Regions from separate parts of the Actinoplanes sp. NPDC049548 genome, predicted to be linked through region 2. Evidence: riboswitches for the same ligand, from Rfam matches in the RefSeq annotation. Region 2 holds a riboswitch; each other region holds the start of a gene.
The links. Region 2 has a riboswitch for cyclic di-AMP ahead of AB0J80_RS20540 (transglycosylase family protein). Riboswitches for the same ligand answer to the same signal wherever they lie in the genome.

Region 1 (3,265 bases), on a different contig from region 2:
CGTGCGGCTGCTGCCCGTCGCCACGCCGCCGAAGCCGTTGCGGTCGGCCGCGAAGTCGCAGGCCCGGCCCTTGGGATGCTCACCGCTGTTCTGGTGCCGGAAGCAGGCCACGAAGCGGGTGAAGCCGTCCGCCTTGGCCTCCTTCATGGCGTGCAGGGTCCGCGGCGTGATGCAGCCACTGGTCGTCGGGTCGTTGACGCTGCACGACTCGCCCGGCAGCGACCCGTCGGAGTTGCGCGGCGCGGGTGCCGCGAGGGCGCTGCTGCCGCCGCTGGACCCGCTGCTGGGTGAGCTGTCGGTGCTGGGGCTGCCATCGTCGGCCGCGGCCGCGTTGTGCGCCTTGAGCGCGCTCTCGGCCTGCGTCTTGCGCTTGGCCATGATGGTGAGCTGCTTCTGCTGGTCGCGGATCGCCGCGTCGATCGCGAGCTTCGCCTGCTCCTGCTTGCTGCGGGCGTCCTTGAGGTCGCGGATCGCGCGGTCCTGCTTCATCGCGACGGTCTGCAGCGTCTGCGCCCGGTCCAGCAGGGTGCCGGTGGAGTCGGCGGTGAGCAGTGCGCTCATCGGGCCGAGCCGGCCGGTGCGGTACGTCCGCTGCACGATCTCGTCGAGCGCACCCTGCTTCGGGCCGAGGTCGGCGTCGATCTCCTTGAGCTTGGCGACCAGCTCCTGCTGGCGCTTCTTCGAGCGGTCGAGCGCCTCCTTGGCCTCGACGAAGCCCTTCGACGCCGCCTCGAGCTGTTCGACGAGGGACTTGGAGCCGCCCTCCCCGTCGTCGCCGGAGCCTCCCGGCGCGGCGAGCGGGCGGGGCGCGGCGGTGGCCGCTGCCGGGGCGACGAGTGCCAGCCCCGAGGTGGCGACGAGGACCGCGAGCAGGGTCGCTAATCGCCGGCGGACAGGGTCGAGCCTCACGTGCGTTCCTTCCGTCGGCCGCCGGTCGGGTTAGCTGACGGGTTCGGGACGGAAGTGATCCCTACCGCAGGGAGCTGCGGATTCACCCCATTACCGGATGGGTCCCCGGCTCGCCTTTCGGCGATTAGGCGGCGGTTCCGTGATGGAACCGTGACGAACGATACCCATGGTTTTCTTGAATCGACAGGTCTCGCACTCTTCGCAATCAATCGACCACGGGCCGTCAGATTTCGCGCGACGGAATATGACCAGGGTCATTCCATCGAGTGGTGACGCAAAGTCGTTGCGTCGTAACAGTTTTGCCGACGCCGCGACCGCTGGTGACCGGCCCGGAGTCGGGTAAACTTTCGGCCGGTCACGCCAGGAAGGCACCGCCCCCAAGGTGCCGGCGGACCACCGCTCAATCGCCGTGAGGCGAATCGGGGAACCACCTGGTAATGGGGTGAATCCGCTGAACCAGCGGTAGGGATCGCTTCCGTCCCGAACCCGTCAGCTAACCCGGTCGGCGGCAACACGGAAGGAAACTGGATGACGGCAAGACCCCGCCGGTGGCTGGTCCTCGCCCTGGCTTCGCTAGCCGCGGTCACCATGATCGCTGCCCCCGGCGCGCCCGCGAGTGCGGCGCCGGGCGGAGGAAACTCGTCGACCGCCGACGACGGCGACGACAACCCCATGCTCAACGACCTGCTCGACAACACGGGCCGGCGTTTCCTGGCCGCGAAGTCGGCGGTCGCGAAGTCGACCAAGAGTCAGCTCGCGCTCGCCCTGCAGGTCAAGAACGCGGAGGCCAAGCGCGACGCGCTCCTGCCCCAGGTCGGCGCGGTCGCGGCGCAGCAGTACCGCACGGGCGGTCTCAGCACCATGGGCTTCCTGCTCAACGTGCGCTCGCCCGACGCCTTCATCGAGAAAGCCGTCTCGCTCGAGGAGATCAACGCCCTCAACGACGGCAAGCTGCGCGAGCTGGACGGGGCCATCAACGAGGTCGCCACCGCGAAGACGCGCCTGGACCAGGAGGTCAAGGCGCAGAAGCAGAACCTCGAGTCGATGAAGAAGCAGAAGGAGTCGGCCGAGAAGGCTCTCGCGCTGGTCGGCGGCGATACGGTGACGGGCGGCTTCGTGCTGGCCAAGTCCCGCGTGGCGGCGCCCGCACCGCGCAACGCCGACGGCGAGTTCGGCCCCCTGCCCTGCAACGTCGACGACCCGACGACGGGCGGCTGCATCACCTCGCGCACCCTGCACATGTACAAAGAGGTGAGGAAGGCGGGCTTCAACCGCTTCGTCGGTTGTCACCGCGACGGCGGGCCGTTCGAGCATCCGAAGGGCCGAGCCTGCGACTGGTCCCTGCAGAAGAGCGGCTTCTCCCCCTGGCACAACCAGGACACCCGCGAGTACGGCAACAACCTGATGGCGTTCGCCGTCCGCAACGCCGACCGGCTCGGCATCCTGTACGTCATCTGGAACCGGATGATCTGGTTCCCGGCGACGGGCTGGAAGAAGTACCACGGACCGTCCAACCACACGGACCACGTCCACATCTCCATGCTCTAGCCGCGCCCCACGCGACGAAGCCCCCGTCCTCTTCTGGCGGGGGCTTCTACGTGCTTGGGGTTTTCCCATTTACGCAGAATGAAGGGCCCGGAGATCCGTCCCTGAGCCGCTAGGCGATGGGATCTCCGGGCCCGGCCTCGACGGGAGTTGCGGTCTGCACCCCCACCGAGCTACGACATGAAGCTCTTGACCTTGACCTACAGCCCCGAAGCCCGCCGGACCGGAGCACGCCCGGCCGGCTGCGACGGTGCCGGACCGGTCGGCGGCGCCGGCGGGATCGGCAGCACGACCGGCTTCACCTGCGTCACCGTCACCTCCTTGCCGTGGTGCAGCAGCTCGAGGCGCGCCGACCCGCCGCCGTTGCGCAGCGAGTAGGTGACCTCCTCCGGCGCGACCTCGACCCGCAGCCGCAGCCCCCGCCACAGCAGCGAGAACTCCAGGTTGCTGATCCGGCTCGGCAGGCGCGGGGCGAAGGACAGCTGGCCGTTGTAGTCGCGCATGCCGCCCAGGCCGGCGACGAGCGCGATCCAGGAGCCCGCCAGCGACGCCACGTGGACGCCGTCGCGGGCGTTCTGGTGCAGGTCGTGCAGGTCCATCAGGGCGGCTTCGCCGAGGTAGTCGTGGGCGAGCTCGACGAAGCCGACCTCCGCCGCGATGACCGCCTGGATGCACGCCGACAGCGACGAGTCGCGCACCGTGCGGGCGTCGTAGTACGCGAAGTTGCGGGCCTTCTCCTCCGGAGTGAAGGCGTCGCCGCGCACGTACATGGCCATGACCAGGTCGGCCTGCTTGACGACCTGCTTGCGGT
Region 2 (3,265 bases):
GGTCGTTGGCGACGAAGTCGACCTCGGCGGCCCAGTCGGCGTAGTCGAGCGGCCGCAGCCGGCCCATGATCATGAAGTTGGTGGTCACGGGCACGTCCGGGGTGAGCTCCCGCAGCACGTCACGCTCGGCGCACAGGTAGTCCTTGAGCGCGTCGGACGAGAAACGCGTGAAGTCCAGCTGCTGCGTGGGGTTCGGATGGGTGGCCGCGCGGCGCGGCGGCAGGATCTGCGACCAGTCGGAGTAGTGCTGCGACCAGAACGCCGTGCCCCACGCGGCATTCAGGGCGGCCAGCTCGCCGTACCGTCGCCGCAACCAGACGCGGAAGGCCGCGGCGGCGTCGTCGGAGTAGTCGTAGGCGTTGTGGCAGCCGAGCTCATTCGACACGTGCCAGGCGGCCAGCGCCGGATGGTCGCCGTAGCGGCCCGCCATCTGCCGGACGAGACGCAACGCGTGCTCGCGGAACGCCGGCGACGTGGGCCGCCAGTGCTGGCGGCTGCCCGGCCAGATGGTCCGGCCCTCATGATCGACCGGCAGGATCTCCGGATGCTTCGCCGTCAGCCACGGCGGCGGGGAGGCGGTCGCCGTGGCCAGGTCCACCGCGATGCCGCCGGCGTGCAGCAGGTCCATGACCTCGTCGAGCCAGCCGAAGTCGTACTCGCCCTCGGCGGGCTCGAGCCGGCCCCAGGAGAAGATGGCGAGCGACACGATCGTGACGCCGGCGGTCCGCATCGCGCGCACGTCGTCGTCCCAGACGTCACGCGGCCACTGCTCGGGGTTGTAGTCGGCGCCGTACTCGATGCGCGGCGTCCGGCCCGGCGCGGTACGCAGCCAGCGCGGTGAGGTTGTCATGCCAGTCGATGCTATCGGCGGGGGCCCGGCCGCCCCACGGGGGAAGGGCGACCGGGCCGGTCTCCGACAGGCCTCAGAGGGCCAGGCGCTGCCCCGGGAGGATCAGGTTCGGGTTGCCACCGATCTCGCCGCGGTTCAGCTGGTACAGGGCGCGCCACCCGCCCTTGACGTGGTGGCTGCTCGCGATCTTCGCGAGGGTGTCGCCCGAACGCACCGTGTAGGACTTGCCGGTCGCCCGCGCGGGAGTGCCCTTCGAGGACTTGACCGTGCTCTTGTGCGTCGTGGTCCTGCTGCTCTTGTGCTTGGTGCTCTTGTGCTTGGTGCTCTTGTGCTTGGTGCTCTTGTGCTTGGTGCTTTTGTGCTTCGAGGCACCGGAGGTGTTCTTGCCCTGATAGGACTTCGTCGAGCCGGCCTTCTTGCCGCACACCGGCCAGGCGCCGATGCCCTGGCCGTCCAGCACCTTCTCGGCGATACGGATCTGCTCCGAGCGGCTCGCCTTGTTCGCCGTGCTCGCGTACTTGCCGCCGCCGTACGCCTTCCAGGTGCTGCGGCTGAACTGCAGGCCGCCGTAGTAGCCGTTGCCGGTGTTGATGCTCCAGTTGCCGCCGGACTCGCACTGCGCGACGGCGTCCCAGTTCACACTGGACTTCGCCTGGGCCGCGGACCCCGGGCCCAGCAGGGCGACGGTGCCCGCCGCACCCGCGACCACCAGGCCGAGGGCACGCAGGGACTGCTTGCGGATCTGTGCCATGAAAGGAAACCTCCACGCCTGCGAGGTCAGCTGTCGGGTTCGGGCCGAGGAGCCCGGCCGCGCGTGGCGGCTTCACCCCGAGGCGCGACGAGCGCGCCGTGGAACCTGTGGGTCCCCCGCTCCATGCCTGTCGATTGAGGTCCCGGCCCGGTCGGCGGCAGGATTCGGCGTTACCGACCGCGGGGCCCGCGTCAGCGGACCGGCCGACGTTAACCACTCGGCAGGGGCCGACGACAAACTTCCGGGCCCGAAGGTGACGTTGTTTACACCTTGATGATCGAACTGATCGTGCATCAAAACGGGGCGAACCGGACCCGGCAGTCGTACCGTTGGATCATGGAGGATCCCGCTGTCGCCATCCGCGCCCGCCTCGACGAGATCGCCGGCCCGGACCCCGGAGCGCCGGAGAATGCCCTGCTCGCCCGGCTGCTGACCTCGTACACGACGAAGACGCCGGCGGCGCTGGACCGCTTCGCCGAGACCCTGCACGCCGGCGACCCGGCGGCCGTCCAGGATCTGGCACACTCGCTGAAGGGCTCGGCGGCCAACATCGGCGCGGACGCCCTCACGACGATCTTCGCCGACCTGGAGGACGCGGCCCGCGAAGGCGATCTGCCACCCGATCCGGCGGCGGCCCTGGACCGCATCCGGATCGCCTACGAGCGGGTGGCCCCGGTGTGCACGCGCATCGCGGCCGAGCTCCAGCCGCGTTCGTAGCGACCCACGGTCACTCGTCGCGCCGCATCACTCCGCGGCCGCGCTAGCAGAGCTCGCAGTGACGAACCGTTACTCGTCCCACCAACCGGACTTGTTCGCGGGGGCGCTGACTTGCTCGGTGAGCAGGCTCTGCACGATGCTCGCCAGGACGGCCGGCTGGGCGGGCTTCTCGAGGTAGGGCGCCTGAGGATCCACGAGGCCCTGCGTGAGTGCGACGTGGCGCGGGATCCCGCTGATGTAGATCACGTGCATGGCGGGGTAGACGCTGGTGATCGACCGGGCGAGATCGCCCCTGCTGTCGCCGGGCAGGGAGAGGTCGGCGATGAGCACGTCGATGCGTCCCTCCTGCTCCCGGCACACCTGCATCGCCGACTCCGAGTCCAGCGCGGTGAACACCCGGAAGCCACGGACGGCAAGCATGTGCGCGGTGGTCTCAAGGACGTCGGCGTCGTCGTCGACCATCAGGACTGCCGCGTGGCCCGTGAGATTCGTCATTCTGGCCTCCTCAAGCCCAGCGTAGGGGCCGGGCCATCGCCAAGAGCGAACTTCGCGATCCCTGCCCCCGGACGCGGCACGACCGGGCCCCGGCCGGCCGACGGACCGCACCGGCGAGTCAGGGTGCGGGCAGGGTCGGCAGCAGGGCCACGCGCAGCCCGAGCCGCAGCGCGGCGAGCGTCAGCATCCCCGAGTCGGTCAGCCTCTCCAGCTCCGCCGCCCGCGACGGCTCCCGCAGCCCCAGCGCATACCACCCGCCGTCGGTCGTGGGCCCGATCACCGCATCGAAGCTGCGCAACAGGTCATGGGCGTCGTCGAGCAGCCGCGGGCTCAGCCGGACGGCCGCGATCACCAGGAACGGGTCCCGGCGCCAGACACGCTGCGCGTCGCAGCGGAAGAATCGTCGGTTCATGCCCTGTCAGTGGCCGTAGGCCGCGCGAAGGTTGCCCGCC
Region 3 (3,265 bases), on a different contig from region 2:
CCTCGGCGGCCGGCAGGCAGCTGAGCCGGGCCTACAGTCCGCCGGGCAGCACCCCCTCCTCGATGTCGGCGAAGTCGTCCTCGCTCGCCGAGAGGTACTGCTCCCAGGACTGCTTGTCCCAGATCTCCACCCGCGTGCTCGCACCGATCACCACGAGCTCACGGTCGAGTGCCGCATACTCCCGCAGGTGCCCCGGGATGGTGACCCGGCCCTGCTTGTCGGGGATCTCGTCGTGCGCGCTGGCGAAGAACACCCGGCTGTAGGCCCGGGCGGCCTTGTTGGTGACCGGTTGGTCCCGCAGCTGCCCCGCGATCCGCTGGAACTCCGGCATCGGGAACACGTACAGGCAACGCTCCTGCCCCTTGGTGATCACGACACCTCCCGCCAGCTCGTCCCGGAACTTCGCCGGAAGGATCAGCCGGCCCTTGTCGTCCAGGCGCGGGGTGTGAGTGCCGAGGAACATCGGCCAAACCCCCCTGCCCTGTGGCGGTTTCGCGGTCCGCCGGTTCGCTCGGGCCGGCAGGTCCGATCCGGCCTGCCACTGCGCTCCACTCTACTCCACTTCCCTCCACCCGCAACCGGAATCGGCCCGTCCATGAACCCTTTTCGCGGATGAATGCGCACGTCAGACACGGTGGGGCCGGAGTGGAGGGCCGAGGGCCTCCGATCAAGGTCCACTTTCCGACATGCCGCCCAGGCGGGCACGAAACTCCCCCGAAAAAGGGCAATTCCCCGGGCCGGAAGGGCCTCGGGGAGGGAAGTGGAGGGATCGCCGGGAGCGAAGTGGAGGAAAATCGCGCACAGGCGCAGACGACAGTGGGGCGCGACCCGAACCGGGTCGCGCCCCACTGAACTGTCGTACCGCTGTCTACAGCACTGCCGTGCCGAGGCGTCAGACGATGCGCCGGACGACGTAGTTGCTGCTGTAGACCTTCTGCTTCTTCACCCGCGCACCGGTGTGCGGCGCGGCCCACATGTAGCCGCCACCCGCGTAGATGCCGACGTGGGTGCCGTACGAGCCGGACCGGAACACGAGCAGGTCGCCGGCCTTCTTGCTGCCCTTGCCGACCTTCTTGCCGTAGTGCTGCTGCGAGTTCGCCTTGTGCGGCAGCTTCTTGCCCGCCGCCTTCTTGTAGACGTACTGCGTGTAACCCGAGCAGTCGAAGCGCTTCGGGCCGGCCGCTCCGAACTTGTAGAGCGCGCCCTTGTGCCTCTTGGCCTCGGCGAGGATCTTCGCTCCGCTGGCCTTGACCGTGATCTTGACGCTCTTGGTCGCGGCCGGCGCGAGCCCCGACGAGCCGCCGTAGTAGGTCCGGAACCAGACCGTGCGGCCCGGCTTGGTGTTGAAGACGACGGCGCCGCTTCGCACCGGCTTCTTCTGCCAGGTCTTCCACTTGCCGTTGATCTTGGACTGCAGCCGGACGTAGCCCTTGACGACCTTCTTGCCGGTCCTGGGGTCGGTCAGCTTGGTGGTCACCCGGACCTTCGAGCCCCAGAGCACCGTCCGCTTGTTGTACGAGACGGACTGCTTGGGCTTGACGGTCTTGACCGCGGCCGCCGTGGTGACGGGAGCGGCGGATGCTGCCGGCGTCGCGACCAGCTGGCCGGCGCAGAGGCAGAGACCCAGGGACAGTGCGACGGTTCCGGTGCCGACGGACATGCGGCGGCCCCGGCTCGAACTGCGTTCGTGCACGGTAGAGATATCCCTCCGGCACGCCTGCGAGGTTAGCTGTCGGGTTCGGGCGGGAAGGTTGCCCGGCCGCCGTGGCGGCTTCACCCCGAGGTCCGCCGGGTCTCGCGACCCGGTGGCGGACCGGAAATGGGTCCCCCGTCCCTGCCCCCATATGCCTTTGTGGTCGTTCACGTGCTTCGTGGTCGTCCCGTCCGGACCGGGGCAGGGCTCGGCGTGGTCCGTGCGGTACGAGCGGTGGGCGGTCGCTCACCGGCACACCCTGCCTACCCGATTTCTCGATCCACCGTGGGACCCCCCTCGATCACTCTTCGTATTTGGCACAGTGGACGGTGTCCGGTTTGTTACCACCGCGTGACAAATGCCGCCACGATATGCACCTTGACGATCACTCAGAGCTGAAGGTTACGGGTGAAACAGAACACATAAAAAGCCGCAGGCGGGCTGATCGAGGGACGTTCCGAGATCGGGCGAAAGCCTTCGCAAACATTCTGACCGGCGCAAACACGGCGACGGACGACGAACCCTGATCATCCGTTCGGCCGAGGCATCGACGCCGCCCGAACCCGGTGCCGCCGCCGCACCCGGCGCCACTCGACGTAGTGTCCGTTTCCGGTACCCTCGTCGCCGTGACGGACGGGAAGATGCCCTTGCGGGCCAAGGTCGCGAGCTCCGTCTCGCGCACGGCCGCGGCCCTCTCGCGGGCCGCGGGACGCGGCGACGGCTCGGTGATCGGCGGCTGGATCGGCCTCAAGATCGATCCGGACCTGCTGCGCAACCTCGCCGCCGGCCGGGCCATCGCCCTCGTCTCGGGCACCAACGGCAAGACCACCACGACCCGGTTCACCGCCGCGGCGCTGGGCGTCCTCGGCCCGGTGGCCACCAACTCGTTCGGCGCCAACATGCCCTCCGGGCACACCTCCGCGCTGGCGAAGGCGGGTGCCACCCCGTTCGCCGTCCTCGAGGTCGACGAGCACTACCTCGCGCGGGTCATCGAGGAGACGAACCCCCGGGTGGTGGCGCTGCTCAACCTCTCCCGCGACCAGCTCGACCGGGCCAAGGAGGTGGCGATGATGGCGCAGATGTGGCGCACCGCCCTCGCCGCCCACCCCGACGTGCACGTGGTCGCCAACGCCGACGACCCGATGGTGGTCTGGGCGGCCGTCAACACCGCCCAGGTCGTCTGGTTCAGCGCCGGCCAGCGGTGGACCGACGACTCGTGGGTGTGCCCCGAGTGCGGCTCGCCCATCAACCGCGCCCAGGGTGACTGGTGGTGCACGGGATGCCCGCTGCGCCGCCCGCAGGCCCAGTGGACCGTCGAGGACGAGGGCGTGCTCGACCCGAAGGGCGACTGGCACCTGGTCAAGCTGCAGCTGCCGGGTCAGGTCAACCTCGGCAACGCGGCCACCGCGCTGGCGGTGGCCGCCGAGTTCGGCGTACGCCCCATCGAGGGGGTGCCCCGGCTCGCGGGCGTGGCCTCGGTGGCCGGCCGCTACGCCCAGGTGGACCGCGACGGCCGCAACATCCGACTGCTGCTGGCCAAGAACCCCGCGAGCTGGCTCGAGGCCTTCGACA

Region 1: another riboswitch for cyclic di-AMP. It lies ahead of AB0J80_RS10655 (hypothetical protein); the one in region 2 lies ahead of AB0J80_RS20540 (transglycosylase family protein).
Region 3: another riboswitch for cyclic di-AMP. It lies ahead of AB0J80_RS07845 (NlpC/P60 family protein); the one in region 2 lies ahead of AB0J80_RS20540 (transglycosylase family protein).

Annotation. Positions count from the first base shown of each region.
Region 1 is NZ_JBFAPM010000004.1:179,903-183,167, forward strand. It holds gene AB0J80_RS10650 (hypothetical protein) at 1-909, opposite strand, end outside; cyclic di-AMP (ydaO/yuaA leader) riboswitch at 913-1,050, opposite strand; cyclic di-AMP (ydaO/yuaA leader) riboswitch at 1,297-1,433, shown strand; gene AB0J80_RS10655 (hypothetical protein) at 1,438-2,457, shown strand; gene AB0J80_RS10660 (glycoside hydrolase family 65 protein) at 2,655-3,265, opposite strand, start outside.
Region 2 is NZ_JBFAPM010000010.1:46,770-50,034, forward strand. It holds gene AB0J80_RS20535 (beta-galactosidase) at 1-850, opposite strand, end outside; gene AB0J80_RS20540 (transglycosylase family protein) at 924-1,601, opposite strand; cyclic di-AMP (ydaO/yuaA leader) riboswitch at 1,603-1,781, opposite strand; gene AB0J80_RS20545 (Hpt domain-containing protein) at 1,938-2,318, shown strand; gene AB0J80_RS20550 (response regulator) at 2,388-2,813, opposite strand; gene AB0J80_RS20555 (DUF2064 domain-containing protein) at 2,932-3,225, opposite strand.
Region 3 is NZ_JBFAPM010000003.1:144,905-148,169, forward strand. It holds gene mraZ (division/cell wall cluster transcriptional repressor MraZ) at 32-463, opposite strand; gene AB0J80_RS07845 (NlpC/P60 family protein) at 893-1,693, opposite strand; cyclic di-AMP (ydaO/yuaA leader) riboswitch at 1,700-1,821, opposite strand; gene AB0J80_RS07850 (MurT ligase domain-containing protein) at 2,335-3,265, shown strand, end outside.